2 regions of the Limnohabitans sp. Rim8 genome follow, and region 1 is predicted to be linked to the other one. Evidence: predicted binding sites of a transcription regulator. Region 1 holds the regulator's gene; the other holds the start of a gene.

Region 1 (14,463 bases):
TCTTTCGTTCTACGGCATGTCGACTTTTGAAGGCCCGATGATGTCCATCAAGACCGTCAACGCGCTGAGCCACTACACCGACTGGACCGTGGGCCATGTGCACTCGGGTGCTTTGGGTTGGGTGGGTCTGGTGACCATGGGCTCCATGTACTACCTGATTCCCCGCCTGTTTGGTCAAAAGCAGATGTACAGCGTCAAGGCCATTGAAATCCACTTTTGGACGGCCACCATCGGCATCGTGATCTACATCGCAGCCATGTGGATTGCCGGTGTGATGCAAGGCCTGATGTGGCGCGCCATCAACGCGGACGGCACCTTGACCTACACCTTTGTGGAGTCCGTCAAAGCCACTTACCCGTTCTATGTGTTGCGTTTGCTCGGTGGTTTGCTGTACTTCGGCGGCATGTTGATCATGTTGTGGAACACCTTCAAGACGGTGACGCAAGGTCGTTCGGTGGAAGTCCGAATCCCCAATCTCGAAATCGCACACGCCTGAGGAGAAATCAAACATGGCTCAAAACCAAAAATCAGGCGGCTTGTCGCATGAGAAAGTCGAAACCAACAACTTCCTGATGATCGTGCTGATCCTGCTGGTTTTGTTGGTGGGTGGCATGGTTGAAATCCTGCCACTGTTCTTCCAAAAATCAACCACCGAGCCGGTGCCGGGCCTCAAGCCCTACACCGCGCTTCAAGTGGTGGGGCGCGATGTGTATGTGCGCGAAGGCTGCTACAACTGCCATTCGCAAATGATTCGCCCCTTCCGCGCCGAAACCCTGCGCTACGGCCCTTACTCGCTGGCGGGTGAATTCGTCTACGACCGGCCATTCCAGTGGGGCTCCAAGCGCACGGGCCCCGATCTGGCCCGCGTGGGCGGTCGCTACAGCGACGAGTGGCACCGCATCCATTTGACCAACCCGCGCGATCTGGTTCCTGAGTCCAACATGCCGGCCTATCCGTGGCTTGAGAAAGCACCTGCCAGTGCTGCCTCCATCCAAGCCCATATGAACGGCTTGCGCACCTTGGGTGCGCCATACAGCGACGAAGAAATTGCCAAAGCACCTGAAGCGGTGAAAGACAAGACCGAGCTGGACGCCGTCATCGCCTACCTGCAGGTGCTGGGTACCCACCGCAAATAAGGAATTGTCATGGACATCAACACCATGCGCTCTGCCGTGACCTTGCTCGCCTTTTGCTGCTTTGTCGGCATCGTGGCGTGGGCGTGGTCGCGCCGCAACCAGGCCGAATTTGACGAGGCGGCACAACTGCCGTTTCGCCAGGACGACTGAGCCATCCTCCAGCACAAAAAACAATACCAAGGAATCTCCATGAGTGACTTCATCAGCAATTTCTGGCACGTGTATGTGGCCGGCATCACGCTGTTCAGCATCATCGCCTGCTTGGCTTTGCTGTGGTTCAGCGGCAAGGCCAAGGCCATGACGGCCAACGACAACACCACGGGGCACGTTTGGGACGGTGACCTGCGCGAGATGAACAACCCGCTGCCACGCTGGTGGGTGGGATTGTTCGTCATCACCATCATTTTTGCTTTCGTTTACCTGGCCATGTACCCGGGCGCAGGCAGCTTCGCAGGTAAATTTGGTTGGTCTTCGGCCGGTCAGTACGAGGCCGAAGTGGCCAAAGGCCATGCCGAAGTGGCGCCGCTTTACGCCAAGTTTTCTGGGATGCCGCCCGAGCAAGTGTCCAAAGACCCGCAGGCCCTGGCCATTGGTGATCGTCTGTTCATGAACAACTGCGCCCAGTGCCACGGCTCTGACGCACGCGGCAGCAAGGGCTTCCCCAATTTGGCAGATGCCGATTGGTTGTATGGCGGCACGCCAGATGCCATCAAAACCACTTTGGTACAAGGCCGTGCCGGCAATATGCCGCCCATGGCCGCAGCCGTGGGCACGCCCGAAGACGTGCGCAACTTGGCGCACTACGTGCTGAGCATGTCGGGCAGCCCACACGACTCCTTGCGTGCATCGCTGGGCAAGTCCAAATTCGGGGTCTGTGCCGCTTGCCACGGCATGGACGGTAAGGGCAATCAAGCCATGGGCGCACCCAACCTGACCGACGACATCTGGTTGCACGGCTGGGGAGAGAACGCCATCGTGAACATCATCAACAACGGCAAGCTCAATCAGATGCCCGCACAGGCCGATAAGCTGACCGAAGGCCAGATCCATGTCCTCGCGGCGTATGTCTGGAGTTTGTCCAACAACGCCGTGGCCAAAGTCACCAAGTGATGACAGCCATTGCAGCAGGCCGTGTCCGCTGCAAAAACTGATCCAAGGTTTGCACGTTGCCTACTTCCGATAAACCATCCTCCCGCGGTGTCATTCCCATCGCGCCTTTGCCAGTCGAAGGGGAGATGGTGTCTTTGTACCAAGCGCAGCAAAAAATTTACCCCCGCAGCGTGCAAGGCATGTTTGCGCGTTGGCGTTGGTTCACCGTGTTCGTCACGCAATTGGTTTTTTATGGTTTGCCATGGCTGGAGTGGGGTCAGCGACAGGCGGTTTTGTTTGATCTGGGTGCGCGCCGCTTTTATATTTTTGGTTTGGTGCTCTACCCGCAGGACTTTATTTACCTGACCGCTTTGCTGGTCATCTCAGCGCTGTCGTTGTTTTTGTTCACGGCAGTGGCTGGGCGGTTGTGGTGTGGCTTTGCATGCCCACAAACCGTTTACAGCGAGGTCTTCATGTGGGTCGAGCGCCAGTTTGAGGGCGACCGCTCAGCCCGTCAACGTTTGGACGCGGCGCCCATGAGCTTCAACAAGCTGTCGCGCAAAAGCGGTAAACAAGCGGTTTGGCTGTCGCTGTCTTTGTGGACAGGTTTCAGCTTTGTCGGCTACTTCACGCCGATACGCGATTTGACCGCGTCGATCCTGTCCTTGGGTTTTGGCCCTTGGGAAATTTTCTGGATTCTTTTTTACAGCTTGGCCACCTATGGCAACGCTGGATTCATGCGCGAGCAAGTCTGCAAATACATGTGCCCTTATGCACGCTTTCAAAGCGCCATGTTCGACAAGGACACTTTGATCGTCACTTACGACGAGGCGCGTGGCGAGCCGCGTGGTGCCCGCTCCAAGAAGGCAGACCCCACAGCCCTCGGGCTGGGCTCTTGTGTGGACTGTACTTTGTGCGTTCAGGTCTGCCCCACGGGCATCGACATTCGCAAAGGCTTGCAGTACGAGTGCATAGGCTGCGGCGCTTGTGTGGATGTGTGCGACACGGTCATGGACAAGGTGGGCTATCCGCGTGGCTTGGTCAAGTTTTCGACACAAAACGCGCTTGACCATGGTTGGACTTGGGGACAAACGGTTCGGCGAATTTTTCGGCCTCGTGTGCTCATTTACACCGCTGTGTTGTGGGCCATCATCATCAGCGTTGGTGCGTCTTTGTGGTTGCGCTTGCCGTTCAAGGTGGACATTGAGCGCGATCGCGCCACCATGGCTCGTATCGTGGCAGGCGGCAAGATGGAGAACGTGTACCGTCTGCAAATCATGAACGCGGCAGAGCAAAAATTGACGTTCGACCTACAGGTCGACGGCTTGCTGGGCCTGAGTCTGGTCAGTGAAACGGGCGTGCAAGTAGCGGCAACCGAATCGCGCTGGGTCTCTGTCCGTTTGCAAATGCCCTATGAGGCTGCAGCACCAGGTTCGCACCCGATTGATTTTCGCATTCAGGCGACCTGGCCAGATGGCCAATCGGCCGGTTTTTTGAGTGAAAAAACCGTGTTTTTGGTTCCCCGTTGAATGACTTTTTTGGAAAGACAAGCATGATCCATGCAATGAAGAACCCCCAAGATGGACTGCCATGGTGGCGATTTGGCCTGGTCTGGATGGTGTTTGCGGGCCCCGCGGTGGTGGTGGTGGCCGGGTTTACAACGCTCTACATTGCGGTGAGCCACCCTGACCCTGTGATCACGGTCACGCCGCGGACGGCGATGCAAGAGCGCCAAGGCATCACCCATGCGCCTGCCATGCAAGGACGCAACCATGCCGCGACGGGTGAGTTGCCTGAGCCTGCTGAGTCTTCATCTGAGCCCACCAAACCTTGAAGTTTGGTGGTCCAGGGCCTCAACCCAGCTTGAATATTTCAGTTGCAGGCGTTGTGGTTGACCAACCGTTGCAGACCATCGCTGTCTAGGATGCGGACGTGGCGTTGTTTTACTTCGACCAATCCGTCGTCGACAAATTTTGAAAAAGTGCGACTCACGGTCTCAAGCTTCAGGCCCAAGTAGCTCCCGATTTCTTCACGCGTCATGCGCAGGACCAGCTCAGACTGCGAGAAACCCCGTGCATGCAGGCGTTGGACCAAGTTCAACAAGAAAGCAGCCAAGCGCTCCTCCGCACGCATGCTGCCTAAAAGCAGCATCACGCCGTGCTCGCGCACGATTTCACGGCTCATGATTTTGTGCACATGGTGTTGCAGAGCAGTCACTTCGCGAGAAATTTCCTCGATCCGATCAAAAGGCATCACACAGACCTCTGCGTCCTCCAGGGCCACCGCGTCGCAGCTGTGCTGGTCGTTCACGATGCCGTCAAGGCCTATGATTTCGCCCGCCATCTGGAAACCCGTGACCTGGTCGTGCCCGTCTTCGGTGGCCAGGCAGGTTTTGAAAAATCCAGTGCGAATCGCATACAAAGAAGTGAACTTGTCGCCGTTGGTGAACAAGGTGGTGCCTCTTTTGACCTTTCGCCGAACGGCGACCAAGTCGTCTAGTCGGTTCAAGTCATGGTCATTCAGGCCCATGGGCATGCACAACTCGCGCAAGTTGCAGTTGGAGCAGGCGACTTTGATGGCTTGTGGATTCATGTTTTATCCAATGTAAAAAAATGAATTTGCTCTGGATCAAGTCTTGAGCTTAAGGCCAAAAATTGACGTATGTTCAGCCTGTACCCGATATGGACTGGAAATCATCGGAAACCGGTAGCTTGTTTGATTTGGGTCAATACTTGGGCTGGGTCTGAAAGGCAAAGTCGTGACATTGTTTGGCACACGTTTTACCAAGGGGCAGACACATGTCCGTCATCACGCCTGAATTGTTGACACGCTTTGATGTATCTGGACCGCGATACACCTCTTACCCCTCTGCTGACCGATTTGTAGAGGCATTTGGCCAGGCCGATTACATCCAGGTTTTGCAGCAACGCCATTGCGGCCGTGTGGGGCAGCAGTCGCCCTTGTCCTTGTACGTTCACATTCCGTTTTGTGAATCGCTTTGTTATTACTGTGCTTGCAACAAAATCATCACCCAACACAAAGACCGGGCAGCCACGTATCTGCGATACCTCACGAAAGAGGTGATCCTGCACAGCCAACATCTGGGGCTTGGTCAGCCGGTGAGCCAATTGCACCTGGGTGGGGGCACGCCCACCTTCATGAGCGACGAGGAACTGCGTCAACTCATGGCCATGTTGCGGGCGCACTTTGCTTTTGTTCCCGGGGGTGAATACTCGGTTGAAGTCGATCCGCGTACCGTGGATGAGGGCCGTTTGGCTGTGTTGGCCGAGTTGGGCTTTAACCGCCTGAGTTTTGGCGTTCAGGACTTTGACCCTGCCGTACAAAAAGCGGTGCACCGAATTCAACCGGCCGAGCAAGTTTTCCAGCTGGTTGAAGCCTCACGCAGATTGGGTTTTGAATCGGTCAATGTGGACCTGATATACGGTTTGCCCTTGCAAACTCCCGCGTCTTTTGACCGGACATTGGCACAAATCAAAAGTCTCAGGCCTGACCGAATCGCACTCTACGCTTACGCGCATTTGCCGGATCGTTTCAAGCCGCAAAGACGCATACACGCGCAAGACTTGCCGGTGGGTGGCGCCAAGGTGGCCATGTTGTCGCGCTCGCTCGATGCCTTGACCGAGGTGGGCTACATCTATATCGGCATGGACCACTTCGCCTTGCCAGATGACCCATTGGCGGTGGCGAAAAGGCAGGGTCGTTTGCACCGAAACTTTCAGGGCTACAGCACCCAAGCCGATGGCGATTTGATCGCTTTGGGCATGTCCTCGATTGGCCGTGTCGGTTCCACTTACAGCCAAAACGCCAAGACCATGGAAGAGTATGTCGACGCGTTAGACCAGGGCCGTTTCCCTGTGGTCAGGGGGGTGGCGCTGTCACGCGACGACCTGATTCGCCGCTCGGTCATCATGGCCTTGATGTGTCAGGGTCATGTGCAATTCGAGTCGATCAACTTGGCTTGGCTGGTCGATTTCAAGATGCTCTTTGCCAAAGAGTTGTGCCAACTTGAAGACCTGCAAGCCCAGGGATTGGTTCAACTGAGCGAGACGGGCATTCAGGTGACACCAACAGGGTGGTTCTTTGTGCGGGGCGTGGCGATGGTGTTTGACCGCTACCTTCAGGCGGACCGAAATCGCCACCGGTTTTCCAAAATCATCTGAGCTTACAAGCCTCCCTGTTTGACCAATCTGGGCATCGTTGACAATGACCAGATGGACCTACAACTGAATTCACCATGCAAAGCTCTTTGGCCATCACGGCCCTGATGATGGGGGTTCTCGGTGGGCCGCATTGCGTGGCCATGTGCGGCGCTGCCTGTGCGGGCTTGGGCCAAGCCGCTGGAGAAAGACGTGCGCAGGCCATGTGGGCCTTCCAATTTGGTCGCTTGGGTGGCTATGCGCTTTTGGGTGCCTTGGCTGCTGCCAGCATACAGGGCTTAGGGTGGCTGACCACGCAATCGGCCGCCATTCGCCCCGTCTGGACTTTGCTGCACCTGACGGCCTTGGTGCTGGGCTTGCTGCTCATGCTGCAAGCCCGTCAACCTGTGTGGCTGGATGCCGGTGCGCGCCGTTTGTGGGCGCGCGTGCGTGCCTTCAACACCCGCTGGGCGCGCGCTGCACCGTGGATGGTGGGCGGGCTGTGGGCCTTGATGCCATGCGGTTTGCTTTATTCGGCCCTGATGGTGGCTGCCCTGACCAGCCAGCCGCTAGAGGGTGCAGCCACCATGGCCTTGTTTGCCCTGGGCAGCAGCATCAGCCTTTGGGCAGGGCCTTGGATTTTTTTGCGCATGCAAACCCTGGGCGACGGATCTTGGGGCATGCGCACAGCGGGGTTGGCTTTGACCAGCGTGTCCGGTTGGACCTTGTGGATGGGGCTGGTTCATGACCAAGCGCCTTGGTGCGTCACTGGATGAGACGCATGTCCAACCACCCCGTCAAGTAGCACTCATGCCTTTGTTGAACATGTAGACCGCAAGAAACACCAAGAAGAAAGAAAACACCCTTTTCAATTTCTTCACCGGGAGTCGATGTGCCGCTCTGGCACCGAAAGGGGCCGTCAAAACGCTGAAGCATGCAATGACCACCATGCCAGGTAGCCAAATATAGCCAAGTGACCAGTCTGGCAGGTTATCCAGTTTCATACCGCTGATGACAAAGCCGGTGACATTCGCAAGTGCAATGGGAAATCCCAAAGCAGCGCTGGTGCCAATGGCGTTGTGTATGGCCACGTTGCACCAGGTCATCAAAGGCACACTGACGAAAGCTCCCCCAGCGCCAACCAAGCCAGACAGCAGCCCGATCAGACCACCCATGCCCAATTGACCTGCGAAACCCGGCATTTGACGTGATGGTTTTGGTTTTTTATCCAAAAACATTTGAAAGGCAGAAAAAGAGACAAACAGACCAAACAAAATGGCCAATGTGGCGCCTTTTACAGCTACAAAAATCCAGAGGCTGGCCATGGCACTTCCCAGCACAATGCCAGGCGCTAAACCTTTGACCAAGTCCCATCGCACAGCGCCCAACTTTTGGTGGGTCCTCACGCTAGAGACCGATGTGAACAAAATGGTCGACATGGACGTCACAATGGCCATTTTGATGGACAGATCGTCAGCGACGCCCATGTTGCCGAGTAAAAAACTCAACACTGGAACCATCATCAACCCACCGCCCAAACCCAACAAGCCAGCCATGAACCCAACAACCGTGCCAGTCAGGGCCAGTTCTAAAAAGATTTGAGCTTCCATGGGTTTAGGCCAATCCGAGTTTCTGAGCCATGCCAATGCGTTGCAATTTACCAGTAGCCCCTTTGGGAATTTCTTCCATCAGCAAAACTTTACGCGGCACTTTGAAATCGGCCAAACGTGTGGCCGTGTATTCGCGGAGTTCTTTTTCAGTGGCCGACATGCCTTCGCGCAGAACCACGGCAGCGCCGACTTCCTCACCCAACTTGTCATGAGGGATGCCAAAGCAAACGACCTGTGCAACAGCAGGATGGTCCATCAAAACTTCGTCGACTTCGCGCGGGCTGATTTTTTCTCCACCGCGGTTGATGATTTCTTTGAGTCTGCCTGTAATGCTGACATAGCCCTGTGCATCCAAGACGCCTTGGTCACCCGTTCTGAACCATCCATTGCTGAAGGCTTCCGCGTTGGCTTTGTTGTTGTTCTCATAGCCAGGGGTGACGTTGCTGCCGCGGATCACAATTTCGCCAGTGCTCCCTACCGGCAATAAATCACCCTCTGCACTCATGATGGCAATTTCGGGGCCTGCAGCCAAGCCGACGGTGCCTGGTTTTCTTTGTCCAGGCGGCAGCGGATTGCAAGCCATTTGGTGGGCCGCCTCGGTCATGCCATAAGCTTCGATCACTGGCGCATTGAAGGTGGCTTCGAGCTCTGCCAAAACCTGCGGCGGTAACGAAGAGGATGATGAACGAATGAATCGAAGTGGCACCCTTGAAATGATTTCTTTGTTGTGGGCCGATCTGGACAAAATAGCTTGGTGCATGGTGGGCACTGCGGTGTACCAAGTGGGCTTGACTTCGTCCATTTGGCTGAAGAACTTCAAGGCATTGAACCCGCTGGTGCAAAAGACTTCCCCGCCTTGAGACAGCGGCGCCAAGATGCCGGCAATCAGGCCGTGAATGTGGAAGAGGGGCATGACATTCAAGCCGCGATCGGAACTGGTGAAGCGCGTACTTTGGGCAATGTTCTGCGCTGAAGCAGTGACGTTGCGGTGTGTCAGTGGAACAATTTTGGGGCGCGAGGTGGTGCCCGATGTGTGAAGCACCAGGGCCACGTCGTCAGGCTGAGCTTGACCAGGGTGCTGTGCCGCCTTTGGCGAGAGGCCATTCATGTTCAACGTGAAAGAGCCAGCGCCCATCGTCGGTGTGGGTTCTAGTTCGATGAGTGCGATACCCATTTTGGCGGCGACTTCCACTGCAGGGCTGTTCGAACCTTTTTCAACGACCAAGGCTTTGGCGTTCAAGTCATTGAGATAAAACTCGAATTCATCGGCGCGGTAGCTGGGGTTGAGGGGCGCTGAGGTACAGCAACAGGCCACGGTCACAAAACTGGCCGCCATTTCTGCGCTGTTGGGTAAAACGAGCGCCACACGATCGTTCCGGCCAATACCAACTTGGTTGAATTCTTTTTGAACATAGTTATTCAGTTTCATTAATTCTGAATAACTCATAGGCGCACTGTTGGCAGCGGTCAAACAAACAGACTCAGAATTACCAAAAGCCAAAAGTTCATGGAGGGTTTTCATGGATGAAAGATAAAAAAGTGTTGTTGAACGGATTTTTTACTCGACAAGATACAAATCATTCTAGTACGATACTAACGAGTCAAATAAATTACCAAGGAGTTTACTGTGAAAAATCGTCTCTGGATGTTCATCAACACAGCTGCCTTGGCGGTCAGCTGCTTGTTCAGTTTCAACGCTCAAGCCCAATCTAATTGGGAACCCACTAAAAATGTCGAGTTCATCGTGCCAGCAGGCACGGGCGGCGGCGCTGATCAAATGGCGCGGTTTCTTCAAGGGGTGATTACCAAGCACAAACTCATGGCCCAACCCTTGGTGGTGGTCAACAAATCGGGGGGTGCGGGAGCAGAAGGCTTTTTGGATGCCAAAGGGGCTCGACCAGATGGTCACAAAATCATCATCACACTGTCTAATTTATTCACGACCCCCTTGGCAACGGGTGTTCCCTTCAATTGGAAAGATCTGACCCCTGTGGCCATGCTGGCATTGGACGAGTTTGTGCTTTGGGTCAATGCCGAGTCACCCTATAAATCGGCGGGCGACTTGACCAAGGCCATCAAGCAAGCTGAACCTGGCAAATTCAAAATGGGCGGAACGGGTTCCAAACAAGAAGACCAGATCATCACGGTGGCCATTGAAAAAGCCACCAACAAAAAAATGATCTACATCCCTTTTAAAGGCGGTGGTGATGTAGCGGTTCAATTGGTAGGAAAGCACGTGGATGTCACGGTGAACAACCCCATTGAAGCGGTGGCCCACTGGAAGGGCGGCTCTTTGAGGGCATTGTGTGTGTTTGATTCTCAGGTCATGCCTTATCCCAAAAAAATCACCCCTACACAGTCTTGGAAAGACATTCCCACCTGCAAATCGCAAGGTCTTGATGTCGAGTATTTGATGTTACGTGGCATTTTCATGCCGCCCAAGGCCACGCCAGCACAAGTGGCTTATTTCACCGATGTTTTACAAAAAGTACGCCAACTTCCTGAGTGGAAAGAATTCATGGAGACCGGCGCTTTCAAAGACACCTTCATGAAGGGTCAAGAGTTTCAAGATTGGTTGCTGAAAGCAGAGGTGGAGCATTACCGCCTCATGCGTGAAGCGGGTTTCCTCGCCAAATAAAAACTCTGAGGACCTTGTCATGAAAACAAACACACACCTGCAAATGCGGTGGATGGAGTTGTTGGTGGCTGCATGCTTTGTAGGCGTGAGCTTGTTGGTCATAACCGACAGTATTCGCGTAGGCAAGGCATGGGGCAGCGATGGCCCAGAACCTGGTTATTTCCCTTTTTACATTGGTTGCCTTTTGCTGGGCGGCGCTGCTTGGGTCATTTTGCAAACCTTGCTGAGTTGGAAGAAAGACGATGGCAAAGAAGTATTTGCCGAAAAGCATGAGTTCAACTTGATGTTGCTGATGCTCATCCCGTCTGCGGTCTTCACGGCCGCCATCTTTGTTTTGGGAATTTATTTGGCCTCAATGACTTTCGTCGCAGCCTTTATGGTCTGGCAGGGCAAATACAGTTACTACAAATCAATAGCAGTCGGCTTGGGTATCAGCGCAGCTTTGTTTGCCTTGTTTGAGGTTTGGTTCAATTTACCGTTGCCAAAAGGCTTCATTGAAACTTGGTTGGGCCATTGATCATGGATGAACTCAACAACCTGTTTCATGGCTTTGCAGTTGCGCTGACACTGCCTAACATTGGCTTCATGCTGATAGGCATTTTTCTGGGCGTGTTGATTGGTGTATTGCCAGGTTTGGGCGGTGCCAATGGTGTGGCCATTTTGCTGCCTCTGACCTTTGGCATGTCACCCACGTCCGCCATCATCATGCTGTCTTGCATTTACTGGGGTGCCTTGTTTGGAGGCGCCATCACTTCCATCCTGTTCAACATTCCAGGTGAGCCTTGGTCGGTGGCGACCACCTTCGATGGTTACCCCTTGGCGCAAAAGGGCAAGGCCGCGCAAGCCTTGACCGCGGCCTTCACATCGTCATTTGTGGGGGCCTTGGTAGCCGTTCTCATGGTGACATTTTTGGCGCCCTTGGTGGCCAAGTTTGCACTTAACTTTGGACCGCCTGAATTCTTTGCAGTTCAGTTGCTTACTTTTGCAAGCTTCATTGGGATGAGCAAAGAGCCCCCCGTCAAAACCATGTTGGCCATGATGTTGGGTTTTGCTCTGGCCGCTGTGGGCTTGGACAGCGTGACCGGCACATTGCGCATGACCTATGGCCAAGAAAGTTTGCTCAAAGGCTTTGACTTTTTGATCGCGGTAATTGGCCTCTTTGGTATCGGGGAAATTTTGCTCACCATGGAAGAGGGTCTTGCCTTCAAAGGACAAAAGGGTCGCATCACCCTCAGAGATGTCCTCGACACTTGGAAGGAACTGCCCAAGTATTGGGCTACATCCTTGCGCGCTTGTTTGATCGGGTGCTGGATGGGCGTGACACCAGGGGGCGCAACACCTGCTTCTTTCATGAGTTACGGCACAGCCAAACGAATTTCAAAGCATCCTGAAAATTTTGGCAAAGGTGCCATTGAAGGTGTGATCGCACCCGAAACTGCCGCCCATGCGGCAGGGACGAGCGCTTTGTTGCCCATGCTCACGCTCGGAATTCCTGGCTCACCCACAGCGGCTGTTTTGTTGGGCGGCCTGCTGATATGGGGTCTGCAACCCGGCCCCTTGTTGTTCACCGAGCAAAAAGATTTTGTCTGGGGGCTGATTGCCTCGATGTATTTGGGCAACATTGTGGGCTTGATTGTGGTCTTGACCACTGTCCCTTGGTGGGCGGCTATTTTGAGAATTCCGTTCTCCATCATTGCGCCAGTGATTGTGGTGATCTGTGCCGTGGGTGCCTACACAGTCCACAACAGCATGCTGGATGTTGTCTTGATGCTGATCTTTGGCTTGATGGGCTACGCCTTCAAAAAGCTCAAATACCCTCTGGCCCCCTTGGTGTTGGCTTTGGTGCTGGGGGACATGGCCGAAACCAGCTTTAGACAGTCCATGCTGATTTCTAAGGGTAGCTTGGAAATTTTTGTGAGCACGCCATTGGCTGGCTCTATCACTGGATTGGCCATCTTCATGCTGTTGTGGCCAGTGTGGGGGGTCTTCAAGAAGCTCAGTCGAGGCTAAGGCCTTTGCCACTTTTCAACACACTCTGCTCGAGCAAGCGCGTCATGGCGTAAACCGAGTCGAGTGTGGGCGTGGGCATGTTGCAGATTTTGCCCAGCTCAATCACGCTGCCTAATAGCGCCTCTAATTCCAAAGCTTTGCCATGCTCAATGTCTTGCAGCATGGAGGTTTTGTGCGCGCCAACGGCTTGGGCGCCCGCAATCCGTTTGTCGATGCTGATCTTGAATTGAACGCCCAGTTTTTCTCCCACGGTTTGGGCTTCCGCCATCATGCGGGCTGCCAAATTGCGGGTGAGATCAAAAGTGCAAATGTCTTCGAGTGTGGCGTGCGTTAAGGCAGACACGGGGTTGAAAGTGAGGTTGCCCCAAAGTTTTACCCACAACTCGCTGCGAATGTCCGTGGACACAGGCGTCTTGAATCCAGCGGCAATCATGGCCTGCGCCAATTGGGTCACACGTTGTGACTTTTCGCCACTGGGCTCACCCAAGGTAAAGCGGTTGCCCTCAATGAGTTTCACAACACCAGGCGCAACCAACTCGGCCGCGGGGTAAACCACCGCACCAATCACACGTTGTGGGCCAATGTGCTGCCATTGGGCGCCACCAGGATCGATGGAGCTCAATTGACGATCTTGATACTCGCCCACCAAGTTGTAAAAGTACCACCAAGGCACGCCATTTTGCAGGGTGACCACGGCAGTATTGTCGTGGCACAGGCGTCCAATTTGTTCGGCAACTGGGCTGACTTGATGCGACTTCATGGTCAAAAACACATAGTCGTGCGGTGTCGCTTCATCAATGGTGCAGGCCTGGACGTGAGGAGCGTGCAGTGATGTGCCGTCTTCTAAAGTGAGCGTCATGCCATTGGCTTGAATGGCTTTGAGATTTTCGCCGCGCGCAATAAAGGTGACGTTGCAACCCGACAAGGCCAACTTCACACCGAGGTAACCCCCAATGGCGCCTGCGCCCACAATGGCAATGTTCAAACTCATGCTGAGGCTTTCATGGTGTTAGAGAGAGTGCCAATGCCTTCAATGCTCACTTCGACAACGGCATCATTTTGCCAAGGCATGGCCCCGATGGATGTGCCGCAAGAAATGATATCGCCGGGCTCCAAAGTCATGCCTCTGGAGAGTTTGGCGACCAATTCTTGAGGAGAGAAAAACATGTCACTCACAGGGTAATTTTGGCGCTCTCTTCCGTTGACTTTAGCGGTCACGATCGCTTGGGTGCAATCCAAGTCGGTTTCAATCCAAGGACCAAAAGGGGTAAATCCATCAAAATTTTTAGCCCGCGTCCATTGTTCAAAACTTGTGTCTGCTTTCAGCAGCTCAATGGCTGTGACGTCGTTCACACAGGTGAAGCCAAAAATAAAGTTCTCAGCTTCATCAAGTGGAATGTCGCGTCCGCGTCTACCGATGACGATGCCCAGCTCCGCTTCGTAAACCACCCGTCCGACATCGTGAGGGGGCCGAATGACGTCTTGAAGGTGGTGCGAATATGAATTGGGCGATTTGAGAAAGTAGAGCGGCTCTGAAGGCGCACTCCAACCATTCTTTTCTGCAGCCGTTTTGAAATTGTTCCAAAGAGCCAAAACTTTGGTGGGATGGCAGGGCGCCAAGATCTCAACCTGCGACACACTCAAGGTCTCGCCCGTGGGTTGCGGACTATTAAAAAGAAGACCTTGATGAACATGAATGGTTTCACCCACCAATTGACCTATGCCCATGTGGCCTTGGTGTGAATAGCGCAGCCACCTCATGCTGTTCTTCCTCATTGAATTCAAATCGCGTGAAAGGTGTCTGCAAGTGCCACCGGACCGGC
Region 2 (14,463 bases), on a different contig from region 1:
GGTGGCCTGGCCCATCATCATCGCCAACGTCATCACCACCAGCCTGGCGCTGATGATCTTGGTGATGAAGCTGCGGTACCGCTGAACGACTGCTTAAGCCGCCGCCCGCTGCAGCCGATCGCGCACGCCTTCCCACTCGGGCGTGTCGGGCGGCAGTTGGACCCATATTTGCGTCACACCTCTGGCGTCCAGATCGCGCAGTACGCCAAACAAATCGTGCGCTGCCTGATCGGCGCTGTGCGGCTGGGCACGCCACAGCACACCGGCACCTGCGCTGCCATCCGGTCGTTCGTTTGACCACAAGCCCAAGTTGTTGGCGTGAGGGCCCAAGGCCTGCAGTTTGGCAGCGATGTCTTGCGCCGACATCAGGCGCACCTTGGCTCGGGGCGCGTAATGGGATTCGAGCGTGCCCGATGCGCGCGGCGCGGCTTGGCCGCTGACCTCCTCTGGGTCATCCTTGCCCCGAACAGCGCGACCACAAGCGGCCTCGATCTGCGCCCGCGTGATCTGCCCCGGGCGCAACAAAACGGGCTCGCCCCGCGTGCAATCGATGATGGTGGACTCGATGCCCACATCGCAGTCACCGCCATCCAGGATCAACAAGTCAGGGCCCAGCTCGGACTGAACATGCGCTGCGGTGGTCGGGCTGACGCGGCCAAAGCGGTTGGCGCTAGGTGCCGAAACACCCAGCACACCCAGCGGCAAACAGGCTTGCAGCAAAGCCTGCGCCACTGGATGCGAAGGGCACCGCAGGCCAATGGAGTCTTGCCCCCCAGCCGATGCACTGGCCACACCGGGCTGACGCGGCAAGATCAAAGTGAGCGGACCAGGCCAAAACGCAGCCATGAGCTTTTGTGCAAAGTCGGGCACTTGCGCGGCAAACAGCGGCACCTGCGTCACACTGGCCACATGCACGATCAGCGGGTGGTCGGCGGGGCGGCCCTTGGCCACAAAGATTTTCACCACCGCCGCATCGTCACAAGCATTGGCGGCCAATCCATAAACCGTCTCGGTGGGCAACCCGACAAAATGGCCGTCACGCAAAGCTTGGGCAGCCTGCGCGATGGCAGCATCCGAGACACTCAGGATCATGGCGGTCTTTAAAACGCTTCCATGCCAAGCAAGGCCGCCGCCTGCAAGGCGGTGGCGCGCACGGCCTCGGGTGTGGCCCCGGTGATGTTCAGGTGCCCCATCTTGCGGCCGGGCCGAGCCGACAACTTGCCGTACAGGTGCAAGTGCGTGCCGGGCAGCGCCAGCACTTGGCCCCAGGCGGGGCTGGTCGGGCCTTTACCAGTGGGCGTGACTTCGGGCCACAGATCGCCCAGGAGGTTGAGCATGATGGCGCTCGAATGCTGGCGTGGCTGCGTGAGCGACAAGCCCGCCAGCGTGCGCACCTGCAGTTCAAACTGCGATTGGTCACAGGCGTTCATCGTGTAGTGGCCACTGTTGTGCGGGCGGGGGGCCATTTCGTTGACCACCAGCTGGCCGCCTTGGAGGATGAAAAACTCCACGCAGAGCACGCCCACGTAGTGAAGGCCTTCGGCAATGGCGCGGGTCGCAGCCACGGCTTGCGCAGCCACATCGGCCGGCACAGCACCTTCGTACACGCTGGTCACGGCCAAAATGCCGTCGCGGTGCAAATTCAGTTGCACTGGAAAATTCACCATCTGCCCGTCGGCGCCACGGGCCACGATGACCGAGCACTCGGCCTGCAGCGGGAGCATTTTTTCGAGCACGCAGGGCACGCCCTTCAACTCGGCCCAAGCCGCCGCCAATTCTTCGCGTGTCTTGACGCGGACCTGACCCTTGCCGTCGTAACCCATGCGAGAGGTCTTCAAAATACCAGGCAGCAAATCGTCGCCCACAGCTGCCAACTGCGCGGCCGTCTCGATGATGGCATGCGGCGCGACCGGCACGCCGCAGCGCACAAAATGAGCCTTCTCGGCAGCGCGGTCTTGCGCAATCGCCACCGACTCGGACGCCGGAGCCACCGGGCGGTGTGCGCCCAAGGTCAGCAGGGCCGGTGCAGGCACGTTTTCAAATTCGGTGGTGATGGCCGCGCAACGCTGCATCAGCTGGGCCAGACCCTGCTCGTCCAGATAGTCGGTCTGGATGTGGTGGTGGCTGACCAGTCCGGCAGGACTGGCCGCATCAGGGTCGAGCACCGCGGTGAAGTAGCCCATGGCCTGGGCTGCGTGCACAAACATGCGACCCAACTGGCCGCCTCCCATCACGCCCAAAGTGGCCATCTGGCCATTGACCATGGAGCCCGGCAGAATCGCGCGGCTCATGCGGCACCTTTTGGTGAAACGGGCGGCAGTGTCATGGCGCGGGCCATGGCGGTTTGTTCGGCGCGGAAAGCTTCCAGCTTTTGACGCAAAGCCGCATCGTTGTTGGCCAACATGGCCACCGCAAACAGGGCTGCATTGGCCGCACCGGCAGCGCCAATGGCAAAGGTGGCCACCGGCACGCCCTTGGGCATTTGCACAATGCTGTGCAGCGAATCCACGCCCGACAAAGCTTGGGTCTGCACCGGCACACCCAACACAGGCACCGTGGTTTTGGCAGCGATCATGCCCGGCAGGTGGGCCGCACCGCCTGCGCCCGCGATGATGGCCTGCAGGCCGCGCTCTGCCGCGCTCTGTGCATAAGCAAACATATCGTCCGGCATTCTGTGGGCCGAAACCACGCGGGCGTCGTGAGGGATGCCAAACTGTTGGAGAATCTGGACTGCGTGCTGCATGGTGTCCCAGTCGGAGCTGGAACCCATGACGACGCCGATGAGCGCTTGAGTCATTGGGTGCTTTTCGTGATCAATCTCGAATTTTAAGGTTTCGCTTCATCTGGAGCCGAAACACAACCCGGAACACTGCCTGCCATGATGGACGTCACGATACAAAACTTTGAAGCCGAGGTCATCGAAGCCTCCATGACCACGCCCGTGCTGGTGGACTTTTGGGCGCCTTGGTGCGGCCCTTGCAAATCGCTGGGTCCTGTCCTCGAAAAGGTCGAGGCCGCTTATGAAGGCCGCTTCAAATTGGTCAAAATCGACTCAGACCAAGAGCAGCAACTGGCCCAAGCCTTTGGCATCAAAAGCATCCCGACCTGCGTGTTGCTGAAAAACGGTCAGCCGGTTGATGGTTTCATGGGCGCTTTGCCCGAAGGCCAGGTCAAACAGTTCTTGGACAAACACTTGCCCGCCGCCGAAGAACTGCAGGCACAGGCCGCCGCCCAAGAAGCCCAAGAGCACCTGCAAGCTGGTGACGCAGACAGCGCCCGCGCCGCTTTGGAACAAGCCCTGGCCACCGACCCCGGCAACGACGATGCCCGCTTTGATTTGGTCAAGCTGCTGATTGGTTTGGGCGAATTGGCAGAAGCCTCCGCCTTGCTGGCGCCCGCCATGAGCCGCATCCCGGTACCACTGCGCTTTGAGGCCCAAACCCAGTGGCTCAACGCCCTGGAGTTTGTGACCACCGACCCGCGTGGTCAGTGGGAGCTGGATCAGTTTGACGCCTTGATCGCCCAGAACAAACGCGACTTTGAGGCCCGCTTTGCCAAAAGCCGATTGCTGATCGCCATTGGCCAATGGGAAGCGGCCATGGACGAGTTGCTGGAAATCATCATGCGCGACAAGAAGTGGGACGACGAAGCCCCACGCAAAACTTTTGTCGCCCTGCTGGAGCTGATGACGCCGCCCAAGCCGAAAACACAAGACGCCAGCGGCAAATCAGCGGGCGGCATCGAACTCATGGGTAAGGCTGCCATGCAAGAAGACCCGCACATGGCGATGATCTCGGGCTACCGGCGCAAGCTGAGCATGATGCTCAACTGAGCCCAGCTCAGCCCAAAACCTCAAGCCCGGGCCAGCTGCTGCGATGCATGCTGACCGGGCTTTTTCACGGGTAAGCCGCCAAGCATCTCAGCGCGTGGGTCCTGCTTGGCGCTCGATGTCCATGTGCATGCGCTGCAGCAACCCGGCCCACATGAGCACCTCACCCACCACAAACATCGGCCCCACCAACAAGCCGACGACGTCGTCGACAAAAGCCGGTTTGCGGCCCTCGAAATAGTGGCCGATGAACTGGATGAGCCAGCCAATCAAGAACAAGCCCAAACCCGCCTGCCAAACCGCCAGCCCCAGGGCTTGCGCCAGAGGTGGCACCTCATGGGCAACCGCGATCAGTATGCCATTCACCACCGATGTGGCCAAGCCCAGCAACAGATCACCGCGGCTCAGATACCACAGGCTGGTGAGTGCCCACATGGCCCAGGCCAGCGTCACAGTCTGACCCGCCACAACCCAGGCCGGGCCCAGCAGCAAGACGCCGATGGACAGAAAAATCAGCGGGATGCCCAGCAGATGGGTCACGATGTTGCGGCGATCGCGGTGGTAATGGGCGTACTGCACCATCAAGGTGGTTGCAGGGCGAAAAAGCGTCATTCCATTTCCTCGTTCTGGCGATCAAAACGCCGAATGTAATACTTGCCCTGACACACATTGACCGATTTCAAGATAAGAATCGGGTCAGGGCATTGCTTTTGCGGGTGGTTTCAACTTAAAATTTAAACAACACTTTGGAATTCATTTTGAATCATGTCACGCGCCGAGCCCCTGATCACCCCTGAAGAGTTGCAATGCCTGCTCGGTGGTGCGCCGGCGCGCTCGAACAGAACCTGGCGCAGCCAACTGGCACAACTGACTTCTGTGCATTTTGGCGCTGCCCTCTGGCTGGTCAAGGGTGTTTTCCTGTATGCCGTGTTCATGAGTTCCGGTGCCGCCCAGCTGATGGACAGCGGCGCCTACCTGTGGATGCGCGGCAGTCTGGAACTGGTTTGCCTGGCTGTATTCTGGGGCGCATACCTGCACCCGCGCGGCCGCACGCTCGCCTGCGCCAGCTTGCTGGTGGCCAGCACCACCTTGCTGCTCGACGCCATGACACTGCTGGCGTTCACCCACTGATTTCCAAATCACCCCCAAAAAGGCGCTGCCATGCAGCGCCTTTTTTGCGTCTGAAATGCGGTGAAGTCAGGCCATGAGCCTCTTCATGGCTTCTTCGTACTTGGCCGCTGTGTTCTCGATCACCTCACGCGGGAGGCGCGGTGCGGGTGGGGTCTTGTCCCAAGGCTTGCCATTGACCTGGGCGGTCTCTAACCAGTCACGCAAAAACTGTTTGTCGTAGCTTGGTGGGTTGGCCCCCTCCACATAGCTCTCAGCAGGCCAATAGCGCGATGAATCGGGCGTCAGCACCTCGTCCATCAACACCAGGGTGCCATCGGCATCCAGCCCAAACTCAAACTTGGTGTCGGCAATGATGATGCCTTTGGTGGCAGCGATGTCACGGGCCGCCACATAAAGCTGGATGCTGATGTCGCGAATGCGGGTGGCCAGGTCGGCACCGATCATGGCCACGGTTTGCTCGAAGGTGATGTTTTCGTCGTGCTCACCCACCGCCGCTTTGGCCGCCGGGGTATAGATGGGCTCAGGCAGGCGACTGGCGTTTTTCAGACCCGCGGGCAATTTCACACCGCAAACGGCCTGGCTGTCTTGGTATTCCTTCCAGCCGCTGCCGGCCAGATAGCCGCGCACCACCGCCTCGACCGGGATGGGTTTCAAACGCTTGACCAGCATAGAGCGACCCGTGACCTGCGGTGCCTCGCCAGCGCTCACCACGCTCTCGGGGGCTTCGCCTGTCAGGTGGATCGGGCAGATGTTGAGGCCTTTGGGGCCGAGTTGGTCAAACCAAAACAACGCCATTTGCGTGAGCAACACACCTTTGCCCGGAATCGGCTCGCCCATGATCACGTCGAATGCGCTGATGCGGTCTGACGCCACCATCAAGATGCGGTCATCGCCTACGGCGTAGTTGTCACGCACCTTGCCACGCGCCAGCAGAGGCAAGGAGGTCAGGGCCGAGGTGTGAAGCGCAGAGGTCATGGCAAATCAGTCAGGCAATCGATAAGGAAAAGCCTATCGGCTCAATGGACGACTTGCGCCAATTCACCACGGGCGTACTTGGCAGCAACCACTTGCAAAGTGTCGCCCTTGATCTTGCCAGCCTGGCCTTCGCAGCCGAACTCCAGATAACGCTGCTTGCAAATTTGCTTGGCGGCCTCGCGGGCAGGCTTGAGCCATTCGCGGGCGTCGAACTTGTCGGGGTTTTCAAACAAGAATTTGCGGCAAGCGGCGGTCATCGCCAAACGGATGTCGGTGTCAATGTTGATCTTGCGCACGCCGTGTTGGATGGCCTCTTGAATTTCCTCGACGGGCACGCCGTAGGTTTCCTTCATCTTGCCACCGTACTGGTTGATCATTGCCAGCAAGTCTTGCGGCACGCTGGACGAGCCGTGCATCACCAAATGGGTGTTGGGGATGCGGGCATGGATTTCTTTCACGCGGCCAATGGCCAAGATGTCGCCCGTGGGTTTGCGGCTGAATTTGTAGGCGCCATGGCTGGTGCCAATCGCAATGGCCAGCGCGTCCAAACCGGTAGCTTTGACGAATTGGGCGGCTTCTTCAGGGTCGGTCAGCATCTGGCTGTGGTCGAGCTTGCCGACTGCGCCAATGCCGTCTTCTTCACCCGCTTCACCGGTTTCGAGGTTGCCCAAACAACCCAACTCGCCTTCCACCGAAACACCCAACAGGTGGGCCATCTCGACCACGCGGCGGGTCACATCCACGTTGTAGGCAAAGTCGGCCGGGGTTTTGCCGTCTTCCAGCAAGGAGCCGTCCATCATCACCGACGAAAAACCCAAGTTGATCGCGCCCTGGCAAATCGCCGGGCTTTGCCCGTGATCCTGGTGCATGACCAAGGGAATGTGGGGCCACTGCTCTGTAGCCGCCTGGATCAGGTATTTGATGAAGGGCTCGCCAGCGTATTTGCGGGCACCTGCACTGGCCTGCAAAATGACCGGTGCGCCGACCTCGTCGGCCGCCATCATGACGGCTTGGACTTGCTCGAGGTTGTTGACGTTGAAAGCTGGAATGCCGTAGCCGTTAACGGCTGCATGGTCCAGCAGCTCGCGCATTGAAACGAGTGCCATGGTGATGATATCCCGGGAAGTTTGAAAAATTGAACGCGCCGGCAAAACATCCGGCTCAAGACTGACCCAGATTTTATAGGCTTCGGTCGGATATGGGCCTGAGCCACGCCCTGCAAGGGGACCAATCAGGCCCCTCCAAGCTCAAGCCACTTTGCAAATTTGCAGCATGTTGGTGCCACCGGGAGAACCCATGGGTTCTCCACAGGTGATGGCATACACGTCGCCAGTGCCCACAATGTTGCGGCTTTTCAGGTGGGCTTCGGCTTCGGCCAATGCCGTGTCGCGGTCAGCGCTGGTGTCCATCAACAAGGGGCGCACGTTGCGGTAAAGCGCCATCTTGCGCTGTGAATTGAGTTTGGTGGTCAGCGCGTAAATGGGAATGTGCACCCGATGGCGGCTCATCCAAAGGGCTGTTGAGCCCGACTCGGTCATGGCCACAATGGCTTTGGCCCCCAAGTGGTGGGCGGTGAACAAAGCGCCCATGGCGATCGACTGGTCGATGCGGCTGAAAGTCTGTCCTTTGAAATCGGCATCCAAGGTCGGGTCTTCGGCGTTTTCGGCAGCCTCGCAAATCTTGGCCATCTCTTCCACCGTCTCCAGCGGGTACTTGCCCGCGGCAGTCTCGGCGCTGAGCATCACGGCGTCAGTGCCGTCCAAGACCGCGTTGGCCACATCCGACACTTCAGCGCGGGTGGGCACAGGGTTGGTGATCATGCTTTCCATCATCTGGGTGGCCGTGATCACCACCTTGTCGTGCACCTTGGCCAGCTTGATCATGCGCTTTTGAAGGGCGGGAACGGCGGCATTGCCCACCTCAACGGCCAAATCGCCCCTGGCCACCATGATCCCATCGCTTGCTTTGAGAATGGCCTCAAGGTGAGGAATGGCTTCAGCACGTTCGATCTTGGCAATCAGGCCCGGCTTATGGCCATATTCGGCCCCCGCCACGTTGCACAGTTGGCGGGCCATTTCCATATCGGTGGCGTTTTTAGGAAAGCTCACCGCCACATAGTCGGCCTGGAAACTCATGGCGGTTTTGATGTCCTCCATGTCCTTGGCGGTCAAGGCCGGCGCCGTCAGGCCGCCCCCCTGCTTGTTGATGCCCTTGTTGTTGGACAACTCACCGCCCAGTTTGACGGTGGTGTGTACTTGCTCACCTTTGACGCCCACCACATTCAGCACGATCAAACCATCGTTGAGCAGCAGCACGTCACCCGCCTTCACATCGCGGGGCAGCTCCTTGTAGTCCAAGCCCACCCCGTGGATGTCGCCCAACTCGGTGCGCGAGGCGTCCAATACAAAGGGGGCACCGGGCTCCAACATGACTTTGCCTTCGGCAAACTTGCCCACACGAATCTTGGGACCTTGCAGGTCGGCCATGATGGCCACTTCACGGCCGGCACGCTGCGAGGCTTCGCGCACGAGGCTGGCGCGGTCTACGTGGTCTTGCGCTTTGCCGTGGCTGAAATTAAGGCGAACCACGTTCACCCCGGCGCGGATCATGGCTTCGAGCAGCGCTGGGTCGCTGGAAGCAGGGCCTAAAGTGGCAACAATCTTGGTGGCGCGACGGGGCATTCGGAGATCTCCTTTTAATAGTTTTGAATTCTCACACGAAAAAGTGACGTCTTTGTTTCTTTCGGGGATATGCGCGACAGCGGCCCCTTAACCCCAAGCAAAGCCCTTGAATTGATCTCTGTCAGGCCAATGAAAAGGCTTGCCGACTAAACTCATGCTTGCCCGATTTACATTTGAGCGTCATGACTGCCTTACACACCCCGTCCGTCGATCAACCCATTGCGCTGGACCAACCCCTACCGCACCGCAAAACGCTGCGCGAATGGCTGACCCCGTTATCGCAACGCAGCACCATGCGTGCATTGGTGCTGTTGGCTTTTGACTACGCCTTGTTTTTTGCACTGATTGCAGCCACTGTGGCATTTGACGCCATTTGGGTGAAACTGCTTTGCGGCGCCATGGCTGGCTTTGTGATTGGCCGCTTGTTTGTGATTGGCCACGATGCCTGCCACCAGAGCCTCACGCCCCACCGCGAACTGAACAAAGTGCTGGGCCGCATCGCGTTCTTGCCGTCTCTCACGCCCTACAGCCTTTGGGATACGGGCCACAACGTGGTGCACCACGGCTACACCAACCTCAAAGGCGTGGACTTTGTCTGGACGCCTTTGACGGCCGAGGAATTTGCCGCACTCAACCCTGTGCAGCGTTTGCTGCAACGCGCCTACCGCAGCGGTTGGGCGCCGGGCCTTTATTACATGATCGAGATTTGGTGGAAGCGCGAGTTCTTTCCCAACAAGACCCACATGCCCACTCGCCGTCCGATCTTCTTCAAGGACAGCTTGCTGGTGAGTTTGTTTGGTGCTTTTTGGTTGGGCACTGTTGCCGCTGCCGCGGTCTATACGGGGCAATCGGTCTGGTTGTCTTTGCTGATGGGCGTGTTGATCCCGTTCTTTGGCTGGAACACCATGATCGGTTTCGTGGTCTATGTGCACCACACCCACGTCAAAGTGTCTTGGCATGACAACAAAGCCGCCTGGACGAAGGCCGCGCCATTTGTGTCAACCACCGTGCACCTGACGTTCCCCTTCAACATCGGCGGCATGATGCACCACATCATGGAGCACACAGCCCACCATGTGGACATGAGCATCCCCCTTTATCGATTGAAGCAAGCCCAGTCCAAATTGGAAGAAATGCTGCCTGGCCGGATCATCGTCCAAGCCTTCAGTTGGAAGTGGTACTTCGAAACCGCCAAAAACTGCAAGATGTACGACTTCAGCCGGGAATGCTGGACCGACTTCAAAGGCAATATGACCAGCCCGGTGAGGGGCAATTTACCGCCCGCCGCCCAAGCTTAAAAGCCCGCTTTGATTCACAAAAAACCCCGCGATGCGGGGTTTTTTGTTGCGGTCAATGGTTTGACAGATCGAAGATCAATGGGCTGCGCGTTTGGCCAAAATTTCAAACGCTGGAAGCTGCTTGCCCTCGAGAATTTCGAGAAAAGCACCGCCACCGGTCGAAATGTAACCCACCTGCTTTTCAATGCCGTATTTGGCGATCGCGGCCAACGTGTCACCGCCACCCGCAATGCTGAATGCATTGGACTCTGCAATCGCTTGCGCAATCACCTTGGTGCCATTTTCAAACGCCGCAAACTCGAACACACCCACGGGCCCGTTCCATACGATGGTGCCAGCCTGTTTAAGCTGCGCGGCCAGCTTGGCAGCGGTCTCTGGGCCGATGTCCAAAATCAGGTCATCGTCAGCCACTTCGCTGGCCCGCTTGACCGTGGCCAGAGCGTCTGCCGCAAAGGTTTTGGCCGTGACCACATCGGTGGGGATCGGCACCTCGGCACCGCGCGCTTTCATGGCCTCTATGACCGCTTTGGCTTCGCTCACCAAATCGGCTTCGGCCAGGCTCTTGCCAATCTTCAAACCCGCAGCCAGCATGAACGTGTTGGCGATACCGCCGCCCACAATCAACTGGTCGACGTTCTGCGCGAGGCTCTTCAAAATGGTCAACTTGGTGCTGACCTTGGCGCCGGCCACGATGGCGACCAGCGGGCGTTTGGGCGCCTCTAGCGCCTTGCCAATCGCATCAATTTCAGCAGCCAGCAAAGGCCCCGCACAGGCAATCGGAGCGAACTGGGCAATGCCATAGGTCGTGCCTTCGGCACGGTGCGCAGTGCCAAAGGCATCGTTCACATAGATGTCGCACAGCGCGGCCATTTTGCGAGCCAGCGCTTCGTCATTTTTTTTCTCCCCCTTGTTGACGCGGCAGTTTTCAAGCAACACCACTTGACCGGGTGCCACAGTCACGCCATCCACCCAATGCGCGAGCAAGGAAACACTGCGGCCCAAAAGCTCACTCAAGCGCTGCGCCACTGGGGCCAAGGAATCTTCGGGTTTGAAAGCGCCCTCGGTCGGGCGACCCAAATGCGAGGTCACCATCACAGCCGCCCCAGCGTCCAAAGCCATCTGAATACAAGGCACGCTGGCACGGATGCGGGTGTCTTCGGTAATGCTGCCATCGCCCGCTTGGGGCACGTTCAGGTCGGCGCGAATAAAAACACGTTGCCCAGCCACTTGGCCACTTGCGCACAGATCTGAAAAACGAATGACATTCATGGGGGAACTTGTCCTGTATCTGGGAATTCGGGAGGTATTTTAAAAGCAGCGCCTGACAAGGACTGACAGCATCAAAAGTAAACAGCAACTCACATTGAGGGGAGGGTTGAGCAAGCCTTACCAACCCAGACCCAGGCGCAAAGGCAGGTACACCGCCATGCCCGCAAGGATGGTGATCAGCACATCACGCCGCCAAAAGTAAGCAACCACACCCACTACGGCAGCGTAAAGACGAGCGTCTTCCCAAGTGCTGACCAGCTCACCTTGCACCGTGATGATTTCGGGAATGACCACGGCCGACAGTGCCGCGATGGGGGCGTACTGCAAGCCGCGTTGAGCCCAATTGGGCAACTGCCAAGACTGGCTGGAAATAAAGAAGAAACTGCGCGCCACCACCGTCACCACGGCCAGACCCACGATGACGGTCAAGGTCCACAGGTCGGTCTCGTTCATGCAGCCACCTTGGGTGTTGGCCGAATTTTTTCAACTGTCAGGCACAAGATCACCGCCACCGCAATCGCCACCACGATATTGAGCTTGAGCGGCAAGTGGTATGCCACCACCGCCGCGACGCCAGCCACGGCTGCTGACAAAATGCGCATGCGCGAGCTGGCCAAAGAACACTGGATGCCCAGCAAACACAAAATACCCGCAAAACCCAAACCCCACTCTGGGGGAATCAGGTTGGCCAAGCCGATGCCCAACAGACTGGCCACGATCCAACTGCTCCAATTCAGAAAGTAATTGCCTGCCAAATAGGCCTCTTGCCCGGTGCGCTCGGCATCGGTCTCACCGGGCTTTGTAAAGCGCTGGGTGAACAACACATAGCTGATGTCGGCGGTGAAGTAGCCGTGGCACATGCGCTGCCAGCGCGGCAGATGCATGAGGTAGGGCCGCAGATGCAGGCTGAAGACCACAAAGCGCAGGTTCACACAAAAACCGGTGGCCAAAATCACCCAAGCCGGGGCGCCTGCCACCAACAACGGGATCGCCGCCAGCTGCGAACTGCCTGCAAATACCAGAATGGTCATGGCCACGGCTTCGAAGACGCTCATTCCCGACTTGACCATGGCAACGCCCGTCATCAAGCCCCAAGCCGCCACACCAGGCGCTTGTGGGGCCAAGTCGCGCAAGCCTTGCAAAAACTGGGCATCGCGGTAAATCCTTGGCCGAAAAAACATCAGGCCACCAAGCGCTGACCGGGCTGCAAGGGGCAGCCGCGCAAGAAGTCGGCCGCACTCAGGCGTTTACCGCCGGGGCGCTGCAACTGGGTCAGGCACAGCAGGCCATCGCCACAGGCCACACGCACACCTGAAGCATCGGCGCTGAGCACGGTGCCGGGTGGAGAACCGTGCCCAGAAGTCGAGTCAGCCAATTCGGCAACAGCCCGCCACAGCTTGAGGGTTTCAACACCTGTGGCCGTCGCCAGGGGAACGGTCATGCCCGGGAAAGGGTCAAACGCCCGGATGCGCCGCGCCAGCACCTCGGCGCTCAATGTCCAGTCGAGCACCGCTTCAGATTTATCGATCTTGTGCGCGTAACTCACGCCATCAAAAGGTTGCGGTTGTCGGGGCAAACCGTCTAGATCCGCCAGGGCCTGCACGATGGCCTGCCCGCCCAAAGCGGCCAACCGATCGTGCAGCACAGCAGTGGTGTCATCAGCCGCCAAGGCGCACGGCAACACCAGCAACATGTCACCCGTGTCCAAACCCGCATCCATCTGCATGATGGTGATCCCGGTTTGCGTGTCACCCGCCTCAATGGCGCGGTGAATCGGCGCAGCGCCGCGCCAACGCGGCAGCAAAGAAGCGTGGATGTTCAGACAACCCTTGGGCGGCAGGTCAAGCAGCCACTGCGGCAAGATCAAACCGTACGCAGCAACGATCATGGCATCTGCCTTTGCAGCGTGCAAAGTGTCACGGGCAGCGGCGGCGTCTTCGGGGTATTTGCCGTCCAATCGCAGGCTTCGGGGCTGGGCCACGGACACGCCATGGTCCAGCGCCCATTGCTTAACGGGCGAGGGTTGCAGTTTCATACCGCGCCCAGCAGGCCGGTCGGGCTGGGTCAGCACCAACACGATCTCGTGGCCTGCGGCGTGCAGGGCAACCATGGCCACTTGGGCAAATTCGGGCGTGCCCGCAAAAATCAAACGCATGGGGGAGAATTCAAAAGCGCTTCAGCGCTCGGCTTTTTGGGCTTTGACCAGTTTGGTCTTGATACGGCCTTGCTTGAGGGGGGACAGGTATTCCACGAACACTTTGCCCATCAGGTGGTCCATCTCATGCTGGATGCAGATGGCCAGCATGCCCTCAGCTTCAATGCTGCGGCTTTTACCGTCACGGTCAAGGGCCGTGATCTTGACTTTCGTGGCGCGTTCCACACCATCGTAAATTCCGGGCACAGACAGGCAACCTTCTTCGCCCTTGACGCGCTCATCGCCCATCCAGGTGATTTCGGGGTTGATCAGCACCATGGGCTGATTGCGCTCTTCAGAAGTATCGATCACCACCAAGCGCTCATGTACATCGATCTGCGTGGCAGCCAAGCCAATGCCACCGGCCTCATACATGGTCTCAACCATGTCATCGATCAGCGCATGAATTCGGGCGTCCACCGCTTGCACAGGTTTGGCCACCTTGTGCAGGCGTGTGTCGGGATAACAAAGGATGGGGAGCAGGGCCATGGTTCAAAAGATCAGAAGGAATGCAGGTATTTTCGGTCATTTTGGTCAAAAACAAGAGCCTCTTGAGCAGATGCGCCATGTTGAATGACAAAGTGACTGGTGCTGCAGCTCTGGCAAGTCGCTCTTGGCGGGAACTTGACTTTGCAACACAATGGGCATGTTACAAAAAAGCAAAGACAGCCCCAAGGGCTGCGCAGGGAGACCACATGAATGAAGACACCCACAATTGGGGCGCTTGGTTGCGCCTGAGCCTCACCCCTGGCGTCGGCCACGAAAGCGCCAGGCGCTTGCTGGCGGCATTCGGCGAACCCCAAGCCATCTTTGCGCAAAGCGAAGCCGTTTTGGGCCAAGTGGTCAATGCCAAACAAGCGCAGGCGCTTGTGCAAATGCCAGAGGGGTGCGCCGCCCTCACGCTAGAGACCTTGAAGTGGCTGCAAGACCATGCCTCATTGGGTGGCCGCGTCATCACTTTGGGCGACGCGCACTACCCAGCGCCCTGGCTGGACATTCCTGATCCTCCTTTGATGCTCTACGCGATGGGACAAACCGCGCATTTGGCAACCCTCAAAGCCGAGCAATGCTTGGCCATCGTGGGCA

The links. Region 1 encodes FNR, which switches genes on or off when oxygen is low (the NO sensors DNR and NnrR bind a similar motif). Its sites were predicted from a motif close to TTGATNNNNATCAA; they were not measured.
Region 2: Q1M54_RS09320 (fatty acid desaturase) is a predicted target of FNR. The motif match lies at 8,728-8,741, and genes of this name have one in related genera.

What each region holds. Positions count from the first base shown of each region.
Region 1 is NZ_CALPTI020000008.1:77,073-91,535, forward strand. Features, by position in the region: gene ccoN (cytochrome-c oxidase, cbb3-type subunit I) at 1-496, shown strand, start outside; gene ccoO (cytochrome-c oxidase, cbb3-type subunit II) at 510-1,136, shown strand; gene Q1M54_RS07690 (cbb3-type cytochrome c oxidase subunit 3) at 1,146-1,286, shown strand; gene ccoP (cytochrome-c oxidase, cbb3-type subunit III) at 1,326-2,246, shown strand; gene ccoG (cytochrome c oxidase accessory protein CcoG) at 2,372-3,754, shown strand; gene Q1M54_RS07705 (nitrogen fixation protein FixH) at 3,778-4,059, shown strand; gene fnr (fumarate/nitrate reduction transcriptional regulator Fnr) at 4,098-4,817, opposite strand; gene hemN (oxygen-independent coproporphyrinogen III oxidase) at 5,024-6,406, shown strand; gene Q1M54_RS07720 (sulfite exporter TauE/SafE family protein) at 6,481-7,158, shown strand; gene Q1M54_RS07725 (sulfite exporter TauE/SafE family protein) at 7,180-7,992, opposite strand; gene Q1M54_RS07730 (acyl--CoA ligase) at 7,997-9,514, opposite strand; gene Q1M54_RS07735 (tripartite tricarboxylate transporter substrate-binding protein) at 9,638-10,630, shown strand; gene Q1M54_RS07740 (tripartite tricarboxylate transporter TctB family protein) at 10,650-11,147, shown strand; gene Q1M54_RS07745 (tripartite tricarboxylate transporter permease) at 11,150-12,640, shown strand; gene Q1M54_RS07750 (2-dehydropantoate 2-reductase) at 12,627-13,631, opposite strand; gene Q1M54_RS07755 (fumarylacetoacetate hydrolase family protein) at 13,628-14,416, opposite strand; RNA gene ssrS (6S RNA) at 14,435-14,463, opposite strand, start outside.
Region 2 is NZ_CALPTI020000011.1:35,484-49,946, reverse strand. Features, by position in the region: gene Q1M54_RS09370 (SemiSWEET transporter) at 1-85, shown strand, start outside; gene Q1M54_RS09365 (L-threonylcarbamoyladenylate synthase) at 94-1,092, opposite strand; gene Q1M54_RS09360 (5-(carboxyamino)imidazole ribonucleotide synthase) at 1,101-2,291, opposite strand; gene purE (5-(carboxyamino)imidazole ribonucleotide mutase) at 2,288-2,797, opposite strand; gene trxA (thioredoxin) at 2,879-3,832, shown strand; gene Q1M54_RS09345 (Mpo1-like protein) at 3,920-4,441, opposite strand; gene Q1M54_RS09340 (hypothetical protein) at 4,595-4,960, shown strand; gene Q1M54_RS09335 (phosphoribosylaminoimidazolesuccinocarboxamide synthase) at 5,027-5,935, opposite strand; gene fba (class II fructose-bisphosphate aldolase) at 5,977-7,041, opposite strand; gene pyk (pyruvate kinase) at 7,183-8,616, opposite strand; gene Q1M54_RS09320 (fatty acid desaturase) at 8,799-9,914, shown strand; gene Q1M54_RS09315 (phosphoglycerate kinase) at 9,990-11,183, opposite strand; gene Q1M54_RS09310 (AzlD domain-containing protein) at 11,301-11,636, opposite strand; gene Q1M54_RS09305 (AzlC family ABC transporter permease) at 11,633-12,364, opposite strand; gene fmt (methionyl-tRNA formyltransferase) at 12,364-13,338, opposite strand; gene def (peptide deformylase) at 13,360-13,866, opposite strand; gene dprA (DNA-processing protein DprA) at 14,073-14,463, shown strand, end outside.